3 regions of the Kitasatospora sp. NPDC034533 genome follow, and region 2 is predicted to be linked to each of the others. Evidence: riboswitches for the same ligand, from Rfam matches in the RefSeq annotation. Region 2 holds a riboswitch; each other region holds the start of a gene.
What was found. A riboswitch is a leader RNA that binds a small molecule or an ion and turns the genes downstream of it on or off. The one in region 2 is predicted to bind S-adenosylmethionine.

Region 1 (5,766 bases), on a different contig from region 2:
GGGCTAGGCGCTCCCCACGGAGCCCCGGCGTCGGCGGCGGGAGGCGGGAATGCCCGCCCCAAGCCTATTGCCTGGGGCAACCACCGCGACCACCGGTTGCCCGAACAACCGCACTGGTCCACCTGCCGTAAACCGTCGTGTCACCTGCGGCGCCCGGAGGGATGCTTGGCCGCATGGCGCTCGCGGCCTCCGACCACACCGCCGCCCGGGCGTCGACCGCCCCGGCGGTCAGCTACGCCCTGATCGCGCTCAACACCCTGGTCTTCCTGCTCGGCCCGGCCGCCGGGCTCAACCCGGTGTACGGCTCCGGCCAGGCCCGGGTCTGCGCGGAGCAGCGGTACGAGCAGCGCTGGGGCGCCGTCCCCGCCGAGCTGCCGGCCGGCCGGCCGCTGACCGCCGAACAGCTGGCCGAGGCCCCGGACCCGGTCCCCGGCTGCCCGGCCGCCCCCACCCCCGGCAAGCACCCGGCCCTGTCCGTCCTCACCGGCCTCTTCCTGCACGCCGGCTGGCTGCACCTGCTGGGGAACCTGCTGTTCCTCCACGTCTTCGGCCCCACCGTCGAACGACGGCTGGGCCGGGCCCGGTACGCCGTGTTCTACCTGGCGGCCGGCTGCCTGAGCACGTACGGCTTCGCCCTCGCCGAGGCGCACTCGCCGGATGCCACCCGGGTGCTCATCGGGGCCTCCGGCGCGATCTCCGCCGTCCTCGGCGCCTACCTGCGCTTCCACCCCCGGGCCCGGGTGACCACCCTGGTCCCGCTGCTGTTCTTCCTGCCGCTGCGCTTCCCCGCCTGGCTGGTGCTCGGCCTCTGGTTCACCCTTCAGTGGTGGTCGGTGCACTCGGCGGGCCCGGGGGTGGCCTACCTGGTCCACGTGATCGGCTTCTGCGCCGGGTTCCTCTTCGCCTGTGCCGCCGCCCGCCACCCCCCGCGACGACCCGGCTGACGCCCGATACGCTGGCGGCACCTCACAAAGGAGCCCGAAAAGTGATCACCGCCATCGTCCTGATCAAGACCAGTGTCGACCGCATCCCGGAGATCGCCGAGGCCATCGCCGCCATCGAGGGCGTGAGCGAGGTCTACTCGGTGACCGGCGGCTACAACCTGGTGGCGATGGTGCGGGTGCGCCGGCACGACGACCTGGCCGAGGTCATCCCGGGCCGGCTCAACAAGGTCCCGGGCGTGGCCGACACCGAGACCCAGATCGCCTTCCGCACCTACTCCCAGCACGACCTGGAAGCCGCCTTCGCCCTCGGCCTGGACGAGTAGCGGTCAGCCCGCGCGCCGGGTGTCGGCGACGCAGCGCCCGCCCTCGTTGCGGTAGTTCCAGGCCGCGCCGTCCGTGACCAGCTCCCGGACGGCGGTCAGGAAGCGGTCGACGTGCTCGTCCGGCGTCCCGGCGCCGAAGCTCACCCGGATCGCGTTCAGGCTGCGCTCGCCCGGCAGCGACGGCTCCGGCGCCCCGCACTCGGACGGAGCCACCTCCTCGTCCCCCAGCAGGGTGCGCACCAGCGGGTGGGCGCAGAACAGGCCGTCGCGCACCCCGATGCCGTACTCGGCGGACAGCGCGGCCGAGAAGTGCGAGCTGTTCCAGCCCTGGACGACGAAGGACAGCACGCCCACCCGGGCGGAGTCGGCCCCGAACAGGTTGAGGACCTTGACCTGCGGGATCGCTGCCAGCCCGGCCGTCAGCCGCGCGATCAGCTGCTGCTCGCGGGCCTCCAGCGCGTCGAAGCCGGCCTCGGTCAGCGCCCGGCAGGCCGAGGCGATCGCGTAGGCGCCGATGACGTTCGGCGAGCCGGCCTCGTGCCGCGCCGGACCGGTGTGCCACTGCACGGCCACCGACCCGTCGGCCTCCCGGGCCACCGTCCGGGTCGCCCCGCCGCCCGCCAGGTACGGCTCGGCCGCGTCCAGCCAGTCGGCCCGGCCGGCCAGCACCCCGGCGCCGAACGGCGCGTAGATCTTGTGGCCGGAGAAGGCGATCCAGTCGACGTCCAGCTCGCGCACCGAGACCCGGTGGTGGGGCGCCAGCTGGGCGGCGTCCAGCACCACCCGGGCGCCGTGCCGGTGGGCGGTCCCGGTCAGCTCGGCGACCGGCCACAGCTCGCCGGTCACGTTGGAGGCGCCGGTGACGCACAGCAGCTTGGGGCCCTCGGGCGCCTCGGCGAGCGCGGCGTCCAGCGCGGCCACCGCCTCGGCCCGCGAGCGCGGCGCCCGCAGGTAGGTGACGCCCAGTCCGGCGTGCGCCCAGGGCAGCAGCGAGGCGTGGTGCTCGGTCTCGAAGGCGAACACCCGGGTGCCGGCCGGAACGGCGGCGGCCAGCAGGTTGAGCGAGTCGGTGGTGGCCCGGGTGAAGACCACCTGGTCGCCCTCGCGCAGGTCGAGGAACTCGCCGACGGTGCGGCGGCTCTGCTCGAACAGGTCGGTGGACAGCTGCGAGAGGTACCCGGCCCCGCGGTGCACGCTGCCGTAGTACGGCGCGTAGGCGGCGACGTCGTCCCACACCCGCTGGAGCGCCGGCGAGCTGGCCGCGTAGTCGAGCGCGGCGTACCCGACCTTCTCACCGCTGGCGAGCGGGACCTGGACGTCGGCGCCGAGGACGGCGAGCGGGGCACAGGGCTCGGCAGAGGGCTGCCGCGCGGAGCGCGACGAGAGGAGGGTGGTGACGGGAGAGGGGTGAGCGGACATGGATGCACTCCTTCTACGGGTAAGGGACCCCGGGAGTGCAAGCCGTCCGGTGTCCGCGCTTGTCGCACGGACGGTTTGCCGTGACGACCCGGTCCTCACCCAGGGCACCCCGCCACGGACGGAGGGTTGCCGGACAGCAAGCTGGGGCTTGGCGCTGTCGCTCATGACCTGGCGAAGACTCTAGGTCCCGTCCAGCGGGCGGTCAAACGGCCGTCCAGCATCCGGACACGGCGTGGAAGCCCGCACCGGTGCCCCCGGTACGGGCTTCCGACCTCCGCTTCAGGCCCGGCTGGTGGCCTCCGACCAGCGCCGCAGCAGGTCCTGCGCCGCGCCGGAGTCGATCGCCTTCGCGGCCCGCTCCATGCCCGCCGCCAGCTGTTCGGCGAGCGGCGCCTCGCCCAGGTCCAGCGCCACCAGGGCCGCCGCCGTGTTCAGCAGGACGGCGTCCCGCACCGGCCCGTGCTCCCCCGCCAGCAGCCGCCGCGCGACCTCGGCGTTGTACGAGGCGTCCGCCCCGCGCAGCGCCTCGATGCCGACCAGCTCGATGCCGACGTCCCGCGGGTCGAAGGTGATCTCGGTGACCACCCCGTCGCGCACCAGCCACACCTGCGAGGTGGTGGTGATGGTCAGCTCGTCCAGCCCGTCGTCGCCGCGGAAGACCAGCGCCGTCGAGCCCCGCCGGGCCAGCACGCCGGCGATCAGCCCGGCCAGCCGGGTGTCGAAGCAGCCGACGGCGTGCGCCGTGACCTTCGCCGGGTTGGTCAGCGGGCCGAGGATGTTGAAGGCGGTCGGCACCCCGAGGTCGACCCGCGCCGTGGCGGCGTGCCGCATCGAGGGGTGGAACTTCGCCGCGAAGCAGAAGGTGAGCCCGACCTCCTCGGCCACCTCGGCCACCCGCCGGGGCGACAGGTCCAGCGCCACCCCGAGCTTCTCCAGCACGTCCGAGGAGCCGCTGGCGGAGGAGGCGGATCGGTTGCCGTGCTTGATCACCTTGGCCCCGGCGGCGGCCGCGACGATCGCCGACATGGTGGAGATGTTGACGGTCTTCGCCCGGTCGCCGCCGGTGCCGACGATGTCCACCGCCGGGCCGGGGATGTCCAGCGGCTCGGCGTGCTCGTACATCGCGTCGACCAGGCCGGTGATCTCCTCGACCGACTCGCCCTTGGCCCGCAGCGCGACCATGAACCCGGCCACCTGGGCGGGGGACGCCTCGCCGCTCATGATCCGGTCCATCGCCCAGGCGGTGGACGAGCGGTCGAGGTCCTCCCCCTTCAACAGTGCCGTCAGGAGATCCGGCCAGGAGCGGACCACCTGCGCGGGGTCGCTACCGCCGTTCGCAGGGTTCACGTTCACCATGGCTGACTCCACTGTTGTCGGTTCCCCCGCTCCGGGGGGACGTCCGTACGGATGGAGCCAGCCTATCGAGCGGAGCGGTCGCCTCTCCCCTACTTCTTCCGACTGCGGCCGGGGCCGCGCTCAGCGGACCGCCGGAGCGCGCTTGGCCAGCCGGGCCCGCAGCAGGGTGGCCACCGCCTCGGCCAGGGCCACCGGGTCCACCGGGCGGGAGATCGCCGCGTCGGCCCGGCTCCAGGCGGCGAGCCAGGAGTCCTGCGGCCGGCCGATCAGCACCAGCACCGGCGGGCAGCCGTAGATCTCGTCCTTGAGCTGCCGCGCGAGGCCCAGCCCGCCGGCCGGCACCGCCTCGCCGTCCAGCAGGCAGAGGTCCACGCCCCCCTTCTCCAGCGCCTTGAGCACCGCGGGGGTGGTCGCGCACTCCAGGTAGGACAGTTCCGGAAGATCCTCGGCGGGCCGACGGCCGAGCGCCGTCAGCACCTGCTCGCGGGTGTTGCGGTCGTCGCTGTAGACGAGGACGGTGAGCGTCTCATCGGTCGTGTACGCCATGGACCCTGCTCCCTCAAGTGTGATCCGGACCACGTTCGCCTGATCCGGATGCTACTCCCGATCACCCGTCGCCGAGTCCCCCTCGCGCACCTTCCTCGCCGAGCCCCCGGCGCCCCGGGCTCACCCGCCCGGAGGACGGCCCGTCACCCGGCCCCGCCCGGTCCACCCGTACGGCCGACCCGGGCCCCCTCCCCCGTACCTCCCGGGACTGCTCCGGCCGTGCAACGACGCGCCGGGCAAGGGGGTCGTAAGCTGCCCCGAGGAACCATCAGAAAAGGGACGCGCCGCTGCTCAGCCCCCGTCCGGACCCCCCGTCGACCGCCAAGCGGGCATACCGCACGCACCGGACACTCCGAGGGACACCCCCCGACGTGAAGACGGAATAAGGGACCGACATAATGTCCGTCGTGGCGACAGCAACAGCAGTAGAAACCGGGCACGCGCACGGATCGGTCAACCGGCCGAACATGGTCAGCGTCGGAACGATCGTCTGGCTCAGTTCCGAGTTGATGTTCTTCGCGGCCCTCTTCGCGATGTACTTCACGCTCCGCTCCGTCAAGGGGCCGGAGTTCTGGACCGAGAAGGCCCACGCCCTCAACGTGCCCTTCTCCTCGGTCAACACCACCATCCTGGTGCTCTCCTCGCTGACCTGTCAGCTCGGCGTGTTCGCCGCCGAGCGCGGTGACGTGAAGAAGCTCCGGGCTTGGTTCATCCTCACGTTCGCCATGGGCGCGATCTTCATCGGCGGCCAGGTCTTCGAGTACACCGATCTGGTCAAGAAGGACGGCCTGTCGCTGTCCTCCGACCCGTACGGCACGGTGTTCTACCTGACCACCGGCTTCCACGGTCTGCACGTGACGGGTGGTCTGATCGCCTTCCTGCTGGTCCTGGGACGGACGTACGCAGCCAAGCGCTTCACGCACGAGCAGGCCACCGCCGCGATCGTCGTGTCGTACTACTGGCACTTCGTCGACGTCGTGTGGATCGGCCTGTTCGCGACCATCTACCTGATCAAGTAACCAGCTGATCAGGTCGCTGGCCACCGGCTGCGGCCCCCGCCCTCACCGGCGACGGGCCGCTTCTGCCGGTGCCGACGCTCCCACCGACCGACCGCGCGCGCAGCCCTAGACGGGCAGCCTCGTGCCGGCCAGACCGGCCGCCGGGTGCACCCACCAGTC
Region 2 (5,766 bases):
GTCGGCCAGCGCCTGGGTCAGCCGCAGGCGGGCGGGCGCGTCGACGGCTCCGTCGGCGAGGCGGTCGGCGAGTCCGGTGGCGATCCGGTCCGCCAGCGCGGGATCGGCGGCCAGCGCACCCAGCGCGTCGGCCGCGTCGGCGTCCTTGACCTCCTCGACGATCATGCCGATGAGGGTCGGAACGGCGTCCGCCGCGCCGCGGGTGCCGAGCGCCAGGGCGGCGCACCCGCGGACGGCGGGATCAGGGTGGGCGAGGGCGTCGCGCAGCAGGGCGGTGGCCTCACCGCCCGGCAGTTCGGCGAGGGAGCGCACGGCGCGTTCGCGCACCTCGGCCGCGGGGGCGTGGAGGCCCTTCGCCAGCAGGGCCGGCCCGTCGCCGCCCGCCTGGGCCAGCGCCCAGCGCAGCGCCCCGGCGACGTTCGGGTCCGGCTCGGCCAGGACGGCCTCGACCAGAGCCTCCACCGGCACCGGTACGTCCTCGGACGCGGACAGGGCGGCGCGCTGCCGGGCGCCCGGGTTCTTGGACTCCAGTGCCTGGAGGAGCGAGACGATCCGCAGCACGTCCTCCCAGCCGGCGGGTTCGGCGGCGCCGATCCGGCTGAGCCGGGTGAGCAGCTCCGTCTCCGCCGCGATGCGCTCCCGGGTGCGGCCGATCAGGTCCTCGACGAGGGCGGCGGGCGCGAAGCCCGGGTCGTCGAGCGCGCGTCCGACCTCGCGCAACGACAGGCCCAGGGAGCGCAGGCTCTCGATGTGGAAGATCCGGCGGATGTCCTCCTCGGCGTACTGGCGGTAGCCGGAGTCGGTGCGGCCGGTCGGCCGGACCAGGCCGAGCGACTCGTAGTGCCTGAGCATGCGGGCGCTCACCCCGGACCGCCGGGCGACGTCACCGATCAGCACTGCCCACCGTCCCTCCCGGCGCCCCGTCGAGGGCCACCGCGCGCTTCGCCTCCTCGATCGCGGACTCGAACCCGGCGTCCGGGTCGTGCCACAGCCGTTCCGTGGCGAGCGCGTGGGCGCGCACCCGGGGGTCGCGGTCCGTCGTGGCGGCGGTCAGCACCGGCAGCACCGCCTCCCCGAGCGCGACCAGCGCCCGGCTGAGGCTCAGCCGCGTCTGCCGCCCGCCGCGTCCGAGCCGGCTCGCCAACACTACGGCCAAGCCGTGCTCGGCACCCTCGGGGACCAGTGCGACCGCCGCCCGCCAGGCACTGCGGGCCACCTCGTCGTCGGGGTCGGCCAGCAGCGCGGGCGTGATCGCCGGCCAGGCCCGCCGGTCCCCGATCTTGGACAGGGTGTGCAGCGCCTGGCTGCGCGCCTGCGCACGCGGGGAGCCGACCTCCCCGAGCAGCGGCGGGAGCGTCAGCGACGCCGGGTGGCGGGTGAGCGCCCAGGTGAGCATCTCGCGCACGGAGAACTCGGGTTCGACCGCGCACCGCTCGACGAGCCCTTCGACGTACCCCGGGCTCGGGCTCGTGCCGACCGCCAGCGCCGCCCGCAGCCGGACAGAGGGGTCGTCGTGCCCCAGCGCCCGCAGCGCCCGCAGCGCCGGCGTCGTGTCGGGGTCCGGGGCCGGGCCGGTGTCGCCGTTCGTGGTCGTGCTCACACCGGTGTCCGGGTTCGTGTCCTCGTTCGGCCTGGTCATCAGGACCACCTCCTCGGCCACAGTGAAGGGCTTGTCACGGTGTCAAGGTCAAGCGGAGCCGGAGGTCCCGCCTTACGGTGATTACGGGGCTCTGCCGTCACGGGTGCTTCTCCGCGCATCGCCGACCTCCCCGACCCCACCCGCGGCGGCTGAGAGCCGGGCCGCCGTGGTCCCCCCGGAGCACCCGCGCCCGGCCGCCCGTCCTTCCCGTACCCCGCGCCCGCGGGGCGTGCGCAACCGAAGGAGCCCGTGTCATGGCGAGTAGTGCTACCGGTCCCGCCATTCGGGGGGCCAACCGGTACCCCCACGCGAATGGGTGGACCATCTTCGCCGGGGTCATGCTGATCTCCGCCGGCCTCATGGCGGTCTTCCAGGGGACCGCCGCCATCCACCGGGACCGCGTGCTCATCGTCACCCGGAGCTACGTGTACTCGATGAACACCGAGGGGTGGGGCTGGCTCCACCTGATTCTCGGGATCGTCGTCATCGTGACCGGGGTGGCGGTCTTCAGCGGCGCGACCTGGGCCCGCGTCGTCGGTGTGGTGGTGGCGGTGTTCGGGATGCTCGCCAACTTCGTCTGGCTGCCGTACTACCCGCTCTGGGCGATCGTGCTGATCGCGATCGACGCCCTGGTCATCTGGGCGCTGTGCGTCGGGCGGGTCGTCACACCGCCGCCGCGACCGGGAGTGACCGATCACGACCGGACCGGACCGGAGCGGGCGGGACCCGACCGGAGCTGATCGGTGGCCTGACCGCCCCGCCGCCCTGCCCCGCTGCCCGGCCCCGGCAGCGGGGCAGGGCAGCGGGGCCGGCACGTCGGTGGCCCTGGGGCCCGGCGGCTGGAACAGTGCTGGTCAGGGCCCCGGACGGCGCCCTGACCAGCGCACCGTGGCGGGGGCCCGTTTGGCGAGGCGCTCCGAGCTGGGTATCGTTCGTCGCGAATCATCCAGAGGGGTGGAGGGACCGGCCCTACGAAGCCCCGGCAACTCCCCGATCGACCCGGCGTCCGAAGTACGCGCCGTGCCGTCCGGGATCAGTGCCAACTCCGGCCTGTCGCCAATGTGGCGCGGGAAAGATGAGGAGACACGGTGCTCTCTGTGCTGTCCTTCGCCCGGGCGCTGACCGCCCCGGCCCTTCCGCGTACCCGTCTCGTGCCCGGCGCAGGCAATCGGCCGACTTCTCCGGCCCGTCCTCGCTGACCACCCCCCGGCTCCCGCCGGGAGCCCCCGTGAGCAGGACCACCCACCGCTCACGGGCACTGAGACTGGAGTACCCATCCATGGAGAACACGAGCGGCGTCGGCGTGCTCGACAAGGTCACCACGATCCTCGGCATCCTGGAGGCCGGCCCGACCACCCTGGGCGGGCTCGTCACCGCCACCGGCATGGCGCGCCCCACCGCCCACCGGCTGGCCGTCGCCCTCGAACACCACCGGCTGGTCACCCGCGACATGCAGGGCCGGTTCGCCCTCGGCCCCCGGCTCACCGAGCTCTCGACGGCCGCCGGGGAGGACCGGCTGCTGGCCGCCTCCGGCTCGGTCCTCGCCCACCTGCGCGACGTCACCGGGGAGAGCGCCCAGCTCTACCGCCGGCAGGGCGAGGTGCGGATCTGCGTGGCCGCCGCCGAGCGGCTCACCGGCCTGCGCGACACCGTGCCGGTGGGCGTCACACTGCCGATGAAGGTCGGCTCCGCCGCGCAGGTCCTGCTCGCCTGGGAGGAGCCGGAGCGCCTCCACCGGGGGTTGCAGGGCGCCCGGTTCACCGCCACCGCGCTGAGCGGGGTGCGGCGCCGGGGCTGGGCCCAGTCCATCGGGGAGCGGGAGCCGGGCGTCGCGTCCGTCTCCGCGCCCGTGCGGGGCCCGTCGAACCGGGTGGTGGCCGCCGTCTCCGTCTCCGGCCCGATCGAACGGCTCACCCGCCACCCGGGTGCCCAGCTCTCCCAGGCCGTCCTGGAGGCGGCGCAGCGCCTCACCGAGGCGCTGCGCAACCCCTGACGGGGCGGGGGCGGTGGGCGGCCGGGCCTGCGGATGCGAGGTGGGGCACCGGCGGCCGGCCCGGCCCGCAGACGCGACAGGTCCGGCTCGACAGGTCCGGCTCGGGCGTCCCTGCCTCCCGCCCCCCTGCCGCCCCCGCTGCCGGGACACGAGCGCGCGTCCCCGCGCCGCATCCGACCTCCGGGCAGTAGCATCGCTTTCAACCTCTTTCGAGCTGCTTTCCGGTAATTCGGCGATGGCCCGGACGGGCGCCAACGGGAAGGCCGTCCACCGGCGTTGGGGGAGATGTGACCGTCGTCGCCGCCGTGGCCCGCTCCACCCGGGTCCGGCCGCGCTCCGGCCCGGACCTGCTGGCGGAGGCGGTCGCCCGGGCCGGGCTCTGGGAGCGGCTCGCCGAGCGGGCCGGCGGCGATCCCGCGGCGGTCGCGGTGCTGCTGACCCCGGGCGCCTCCGCCTACGGCGACCCCGCGACGGCGGTCGGCGCGGCCCTCGTGGAGCACCTGATCGACCTGCTGCACGAGCGCGGCTACCGCGACGTCGCCGTCGGCGCCGCCCGCTGCGGCCCGGACACCTGGCTGGCCGGCCCCGGACCCCTCGAAGCGTGCCGCCGACTCGGCTACCGCGAGCGCACCCCGCAGGGCAACGCCTACCGCCTCGTGGACCTCTCCGCCGAGGTCGAACCGGCCGAGTTCCCCGAATCGGCCGTGCTGCACGGCAGCGGACTGGCGCGCGGCTGGCTGGAGGCGGGCTTCCGGATCAACATCGCGAAGAACTGCACCCACCCCGAGTTCGGCTACGCCCTGTGCCTGGCCAACCTGTTCGGCGTGCTCCCGCAGGACGACAAGCACCACCACTACCGCGCCCGCCGCGACGGCGCCGAGGTCCTCGTCGACCTGCTGGGCGCCTACCCGCCGGACTTCCACCTGATCGACGCGGTCGTCAGCAGCCACGGCTGCGCCGGATCGCACGTCGGCCGCCCGCTGCGGACGGACACCGTGATCGCCGCACCGGACGGCGTCCTCGCCGACCTGGTCGGCGCCCTGCTGATGGGCGTCGACCCCGCCTCCTCACCGCTCAACGCCCGGGTCCTCAGCGACCGCGGCCTGCCCGGCGCCTACCGGATCGACGGCGACCTGACGCCCTACCCGGGCTGGCGCAACCCGCCGCGCTCGCTGGTCGAGGCGGTGCGCCGGCTCGCCCCCGACGGGCGCGCCCACCGGCTGTTCAGCATCGCCGCCTGGCAGGTCGCCCCCGGTACGGCGGAGGTCACCGACCCGGCGCTCGCCCGGCTCTCCCGCCTCCTCACCGCACTGATCCGCGCCGCCGACACCAACCCGGCCGCCACCGCCACCCTGTGCGCCATGGTCGGCGCCGCGGCCTCCGCCTCCTCCACCGTCCGCGCCTGGCGGACCGGCAACGCCAAGGACGCCCTGCGGCGCCGGGACGTCTCCCTCGCGGTCGACCCGGCGGCCTACACCCACCGGGACTTCGACCGGATCACCGCCCTGCTGCGGCCGTTGGAGACGGTGATTGACGCGCTGCCCGCCGACGCCTGGCAGATGCGCTGGCAGCACGTCGGCCACTCGATCCTGTTCGGCTGCGAACGCACCGTCAACGCCCCGTACGCCGAGTTCGTCCGGCGCGTCGACATCAGCCGGTCCATCAGCTACATGACCGACTACCTCGGCGGCCGCGTCCACGTGGTGACCCGCGACGACCAGGGCCGGCCGACCCGCCAGATCGAGCGCAACCTCTACCTCGCCCAGCCCAACTACCTGGCGTACTACGGCGGCCCGCCCATCGACGTCTGCAAGCTGGAGTCCGTCGAGTACGGCGAACGGCGGCAGCGGATCTCCTGGCGGACGGTCCGCAGCCCCAACGGCTCCGCCGAGTACGACGACGGCTCGGTGGTCTTCCTCCCCGCCGACGGCGGCGCCCGGACCCGGATCGTCATCCGGGTGCGCCAGCGCTTCACCCTCCCGCTGACCTGGCAGGTGCTGCGCCCCGACACCAGGCCCAAGCTCAGGGACCCCCTCGTCCAGGACTCCTACCAGCGCTTCTTCACCCGCACCCTGGACAACTTCGAGGCCCAGTACGAGGGGCGCCCCTACCGGATCGGCCGGCCCTGGGAACG
Region 3 (5,766 bases), on a different contig from region 2:
ATTCCCGCCGAAATGCGAACGGCCGCCCGCGCGTACGGAGAGCCGAATTCCGTACGCGCGGGCGACCGCGGGTCACCGCGTGGGCTCAGCAGCCGCCGGCCACCGCCGGGATGATCGAGACGCCGGCGCCGTCCTTGATCTCGGTCGCCAGGCCCTCGGCGAAGCGCACGTCGTCGTCGTTCACGTAGACGTTCACGAAGCGGCGCAGCTTGCCGGTGTCGTCCAGGATGCGGGCGGAGATGCCGGGGTGGTTGCGCTCCAGGTCGGCGATGACCTCGGCCAGGGTGGCGCCCTCGGCGGTCACCTCGGCGGCGCCGCCGGTGTAGGTGCGCAGGATGGTGGGGATGCGGACGTTGGCGCTCATGACTCTCCTTGCGGGGGCCGGCCTCGCGGGGCCTGCCTTGCGGGGGTGGGTTCCGGGGCGGTTCAGGCGGACGCGAGGCCGGCGGCGCGGAAGGCGTCCAGCGTCGGGCGGATGACGGCGGTCATCCCGGCGTCGGAGACGGCGTCCAGGGTCTTCAGGCCGTCGCCGGTGTTGATCGCGACGGTCTCCTTGGCCGGGTCCAGCTGTCCGGTCTCGACGAGCTTCTTCAGCACGCCGACGGTCACCCCGCCCGCGGTCTCGGCGAAGATGCCCTCGGTCCGCGCCAGCAGCCGGATCGCGGCCACGACCTCGGCGTCCGTGACGTCCTCCACGGCGCCGCCGGTACGGCGGGCGATGTCCAGCACGTACGGGCCGTCGGCCGGGTTGCCGATCGCCAGCGACTTGGCGATGGTGTCCGGCTTGACCGGCTTGATCACGTCCCGGCCGGCCTTGAACGCGGCCGACACCGGGGAGCAGCCCTCGGCCTGGGCGCCGAAGATCCGGTACGGCCGGTCCTCGACCAGGCCGAGCTTGATCAGCTCCTGGAGACCCTTGTCGATCTTCGTCAGCTGCGAGCCCGAGGCGATCGGGATCACGATCTGCTCCGGCAGCCGCCAGCCGAGCTGCTCGCAGATCTCGTACGCCAGCGTCTTCGAGCCCTCGCCGTAGTACGGCCGCAGGTTCACGTTGACGAAGCCCCAGCCCTCGCCGGCCGCGTCGCCGATCAGCTCCGAGCAGAAGCGGTTCACGTCGTCGTAGTTGCCCTCGATGCCGACCAGCTCGCCGCCGTACACCCCGGCCATGACGACCTTGCCCTGCTCCAGGTCGTGCGGGATGAACACGCAGGAGCGGAACCCGGCCCGGGCCGCCGCCGCGCCCACCGCGCCGGCCAGGTTGCCGGTGGAGGAACAGGAGAGCGTGGTGTAGCCGAACGCCCGGGCCGCCTCGATCGCGCACGCGACCACCCGGTCCTTGAACGAGTGCGTCGGGTTGCCCGAGTCGTCCTTGATGTGCAGCTGGGCGGTGAAGCCGAGCTCCCGGCCCAGGTTGTCCGCCTTCACCAGCGGGGTCCAGCCCGGGTTCAGGTTGGGCTTGGAGGCCACGTCGGCCGGGACGGGCAGCAGCGGCGCGTAGCGCCAGATCGAGGTGGGGCCGGCCTCGATCCGCTTGCGCAGCTCCTCGGCGCCCTCACCGCCGAACTCGTAGGCGATCTCCAGCGGGCCGAAGCACTCCAGGCAGGCGAAGCTGGGGCCGAGCGGGAAGCGGGTGCCGCACTCCCGACAGGACAGGGCGGCGGCGGGGCCGAGGTCCACGGAAACGGGTGCGGCGGTGTCGATAGCCATGATGGCGAGGCCTCTCTCCTCATCTTCCCCGTGGCGCGGTCGCGCCACAGGCCGGAATTGGCACCTGTCCCGCCGGGGCCTGTGACGACAGCCGGGCGGGAAGGTTGCCGGGACGTCAACGGGCCGTTCCCTCAGTCCCTCTGGATGAGCTTGTGAAATTGTGGTGGTGCTCAACGGCGACCCCGGCGTGCGAAGGTCCGACCGCTGTACGAAGACTGTATCCGAAGGCGTCAACCCATGAACGGGACTGTCCGCCACGCGAGATGACCCGTTCCACCCGACCCCGCCGAGGAGACTTCCGTGCCCGCCGAACCGACCCCCGAGCTCCTCCCGCAGGCGGCGTCCTGGCTGCGCCGCCGCTCCTGGAGCGCGGCCGACCGGCCGGTGAGCACCCTCCTCGCGGCCAAGGAGCGCACCGGCCGCACCGTCAGCGTGGTCCTGCCCGCGCTGGACGAGGAGGCCACCGTCGGCGACATCGTCCGCACCATCCGCCGCGAGCTGATGGAACGCCTGCCGCTGGTCGACGAACTCGTCGTGGTGGACTCCGGCTCCACCGACGACACCGCCGCCGTCGCCGCCGAGGCCGGCGCCCGGGTCGAGCACCGCGACGCCATCCTGCCCCGGCTGCCCGCCGTCCCCGGCAAGGGCGAGGTGCTCTGGCGCTCGCTGCTGGTCACCCGCGGCGACATCGTCTGCTTCGTGGACGCCGACCTGCGCGAGTTCGACCCGGCCTTCGTCTCCGGCATCGTCGGCCCGCTGCTGACCGACGAGTCCATCCAGCTGGTCAAGGCCATGTACGACCGCCCGCTGGAGTCGGAGGGCGCCGTGCTGCCGGCCGGCGGCGGCCGGGTCACCGAACTCGTCGCCCGGCCCCTGCTCAACCTCCACTGGCCGGAACTCGCCGGTTTCGTCCAGCCCCTCGGCGGTGAGTACGCGGCCCGCCGCTCACTGCTCGAACGGCTGCCCTTCCCCACCGGCTACGGCGTCGAACTCGGACTGCTGGTCGACGCCCTGGAGCTGGCCGGCCTGGACGCGCTGGCCCAGGTGGACGTCGGCGTCCGGCACCACCGCCACCAGGACGGCCAGGCCCTCGGCCGGATGGCCGCCACCATCTACCGGACCGCCCTCGAACGCCTCGACCGCACCCACCGCCTCAAGGCCTCCGCCGACCTGGTCCACCCCCACCTCACCCAGTTCACCCGCGACCCGAGGACCCGGGCCTTCACCGCCCACACCCACCCGGTGACCGCCCGGGAACGCCCCCCGATGCACACCGTCCCCGAGTACGCCGCCCGCCACTGACGGGTTTGCCGCCCCGTACCCCCGGCAACATGCCAACCATGGGCGATCTCACGACCAACCGTTCGAGCGAGACCGGCACCGCCCCCGTCCTGGTGGCCTCCAACCGGGGACCGGTGTCCTTCAGCACCACCGTCGACGGCACGCTGACCCTGCGGCGGGGCGGCGGCGGGCTGGTCTCCGGCCTCTCCGCGATCGACGACCCGAACGCCGTCTGGGTCTGCGCCGCCCTCAACGACTCCGACCGCAGAGCCGCCGCCGAGGCCCCCGACGGCCGCCTCGACCGGGCCGGCCACGACGTCGGCGGGCAGGCCGTGCGGATGCTGGACATAGACCCGCAGACCTTCGCCCGCGCCTACAACGGCGTCGCCAACTCCACCCTCTGGTTCGTCCACCACCTGCTCTACGCGACCCCGACCGCCCCCTCCTTCGACGCCCGCTTCCGCACCGAGTGGGCCGCCTACCGCGCCTACAACGAGGCCTTCGCCGAGGCCCTGGCCGGCGAGGCCGCCCCGAACGCCGCGGTCCTCGTCCAGGACTACCACCTGTCGCTGGTCCCGGCCCTGCTCCGCGAGGCCCGACCCGACCTGCGGATCGGCCACTTCTCGCACACCCCCTGGGCCCCGCCCGAGTACTACCGGCTGCTGCCCGACGACGTCGCCCGGGCCGTGCTCACCGGCATCCTGGGCGCCGACCGGGCCGGCTTCCTCACCGAGCGCTGGGCCCGCGCCTTCGCCGCCTGCTGCGCGGACCTCCTCGGCGCCACCGTCGACCACGACGCGCTCACCGTCACCCACGACGGCCGCACCACCCGCCTCGGCGTCCACGCCCTCGGCGCCGACGGCGACTTCCTGCGCGAACGCTCGCGCCGCCCCGACGTGGACGAGCGCCTCGCCGCCCTGCGCGAGGCCGTCGGCGACCGCCGCACCATCGTCCGGGTCGACCGCACCGAGCTCAGCAAGAACATCGTGCGCGGTCTCCAGGCGTACCGGCACCTGCTCCGCACCCGCCCCGAGTGGCACGACCGGGTGGTGCACATCGCCTTCGCCTACCCGTCCCGCACCGACCTGGCCGAGTACCGGCACTACACCGCCGCCGTCCAGGACCTGGCCGCCGCCATCAACGCCGAGTTCGCCACCCCCGGCTGGCAGCCGCTGCTCCTGCACGTCGACGACGACTTCCCGCGCTCCCTCGCCGCCTACCGGCTGGCCGACGTCGCCCTGGTCAACCCCATCCGGGACGGCATGAACCTGGTCGCCAAGGAGGTCCCGGTGGTCTCCGACCACGGCTGCGCGCTGGTGCTCTCCCGGGAGGCCGGCGCCCACGCCGAGCTGGCGGACGACGCCCTCACCGTCAACCCGTACGACGTCATCGCGACGGCCGACGCCCTCCACGCCGGCCTGACCATGAGCCACGAGGAGCGCGCCGACCGCACCAAGCGCCTGGCCGCCGCGGCCACCGCGCTCTCCCCGCAGCAGTGGTTCCTGGACCAGCTCAACGCGCTGTGAGCGCCTCCCCCAGGGCCTCCAGCAGCTCCACCACGCCCTGCGGCCCGGCGACCACCAGGTCCGCCCGGTCGGCCAGCTCCCGCACCGGCGCGTCCCCCACCGCGCCGGCGCACACCAGCACCCCGGCCACGCCCTCGCCGCGCAGCTTCTCCACCGCCGCGAAGGCCGCCACGTCCCCCAGGTCGTCCCCCGCGTAGAGCACCGAGCGGGCCCCGCGCTCCCGCAGGAACCCGGTCAGCGCCGCCCCCTTGTCCACCCCCGGCGGCCGCAGCTCCAGCACCAGCCGCCCGGGTTCCACCACCAGCCCGTGCCCGGCCGCCAGCTCCTCCACCGGCGCCCGCAGCAGTTCCAGCGCCTGCTCCGGCGCCGCCGTGCGCCGGGTGTGCACCGCCACCGAGCGGCCCTTGTCCTCCACCCAGGTCCCCTCCGGCGCGGCCACCCGCTCCAGCACCCGCGGCAGCTCGGCCCGCGCCCGCACCACCCCCGGGTGCACCTCCGGCGCCGAGAGCCTCCCGTCCTCCCACCGCTCGGCGCCGTAGTGGCCCAGCACCACCACGCCCGGCAGGTCCGCGAACCCGCCGTACTCCACCGCCAGCGCGGCCGGCCGGCCGGTCACCACCACCACGGCGCCGACCACGGAGGTCAGCCGCCGCAGCGCCCCCGCCACCCCCGGGTGCGCCCGCGCCTGCCCCGGGTCCGCCACGATCGGCGCCAGCGTCCCGTCGAAGTCCAGCCCGATCACGGCGTCCCCGGGCGCCGCCAGCACGGCCCGCACCCCGTCCCGTCCGGCCTCGGTTCCCGGTACGAACATCTCTTGAAAACCCATACGAAAGCCCTACCCCGAAGCCCGCGCCTCCGCACCCGCCGGGTCCGTCAGCGGGCGGCCCGGCGCGCCTCCCGGATCCGTCGCAGGCGGTTCACCAGCACCGGCGCGTGCGCCAGCGCCTCCTCCCGGTCCAGCAGCCCGTTCAGCAGCTGGTAGTACCGCGTCGGGGAGAGCCCCAGCTCCTCCCGGATCGCCCGCTCCTTCGCCCCGGCCGTACGCCACTGCCGTCCTTCCAGCGCCAGCACCGCCCGGTCCCGTTCGTCCAGCCCGCCCGGCTCGGCCCGCTCGGCCCGCTCGCCCGGTTCGCCCATCGAGAACACCTCCGCCCACCACTACGGAGTGTCATTCTCCCGCGCGACCCCGACACACACTGCTCTCCCCGCCGGGCCGCCGTCCGCACTAACGTCGCCCCCATGACCACGCCCA

Region 1: it holds a riboswitch for S-adenosylmethionine, as region 2 does, so the genes downstream of both, ACZ55U_RS07910 (aminotransferase class V-fold PLP-dependent enzyme) here and ACZ55U_RS03725 (IclR family transcriptional regulator) in region 2, are expected to answer to the same signal.
Region 3: it holds a riboswitch for S-adenosylmethionine, as region 2 does, so the genes downstream of both, thrC (threonine synthase) here and ACZ55U_RS03725 (IclR family transcriptional regulator) in region 2, are expected to answer to the same signal.

What each region holds. Positions count from the first base shown of each region.
Region 1 covers NZ_JBVITE010000007.1:138,420-144,185, forward strand. The annotation lists gene ACZ55U_RS07900 (rhomboid family intramembrane serine protease) at 174-944, shown strand; gene ACZ55U_RS07905 (Lrp/AsnC ligand binding domain-containing protein) at 986-1,267, shown strand; gene ACZ55U_RS07910 (aminotransferase class V-fold PLP-dependent enzyme) at 1,271-2,686, opposite strand; SAM riboswitch class IV at 2,737-2,855, opposite strand; gene trpD (anthranilate phosphoribosyltransferase) at 2,966-4,042, opposite strand; gene ACZ55U_RS07920 (response regulator) at 4,163-4,588, opposite strand; gene ctaE (aa3-type cytochrome oxidase subunit III) at 4,987-5,607, shown strand.
Region 2 covers NZ_JBVITE010000003.1:161,851-167,616, forward strand. The annotation lists gene ACZ55U_RS03710 (HEAT repeat domain-containing protein) at 1-897, opposite strand, end outside; gene ACZ55U_RS03715 (HEAT repeat domain-containing protein) at 884-1,639, opposite strand; gene ACZ55U_RS03720 (DUF7144 family membrane protein) at 1,894-2,379, shown strand; SAM riboswitch class I at 2,579-2,721, shown strand; gene ACZ55U_RS03725 (IclR family transcriptional regulator) at 2,919-3,632, shown strand; gene ACZ55U_RS03730 (DUF362 domain-containing protein) at 3,920-5,766, shown strand, end outside.
Region 3 covers NZ_JBVITE010000005.1:69,381-75,146, reverse strand. The annotation lists gene ACZ55U_RS05635 (ubiquitin-like small modifier protein 1) at 86-364, opposite strand; gene thrC (threonine synthase) at 427-1,707, opposite strand; SAM riboswitch class I at 1,724-1,858, opposite strand; gene ACZ55U_RS05625 (glucosyl-3-phosphoglycerate synthase) at 2,008-3,009, shown strand; gene ACZ55U_RS05620 (alpha,alpha-trehalose-phosphate synthase (UDP-forming)) at 3,048-4,514, shown strand; gene otsB (trehalose-phosphatase) at 4,501-5,325, opposite strand; gene ACZ55U_RS05610 (DUF3263 domain-containing protein) at 5,388-5,651, opposite strand; gene ACZ55U_RS05605 (cupin domain-containing protein) at 5,754-5,766, shown strand, end outside.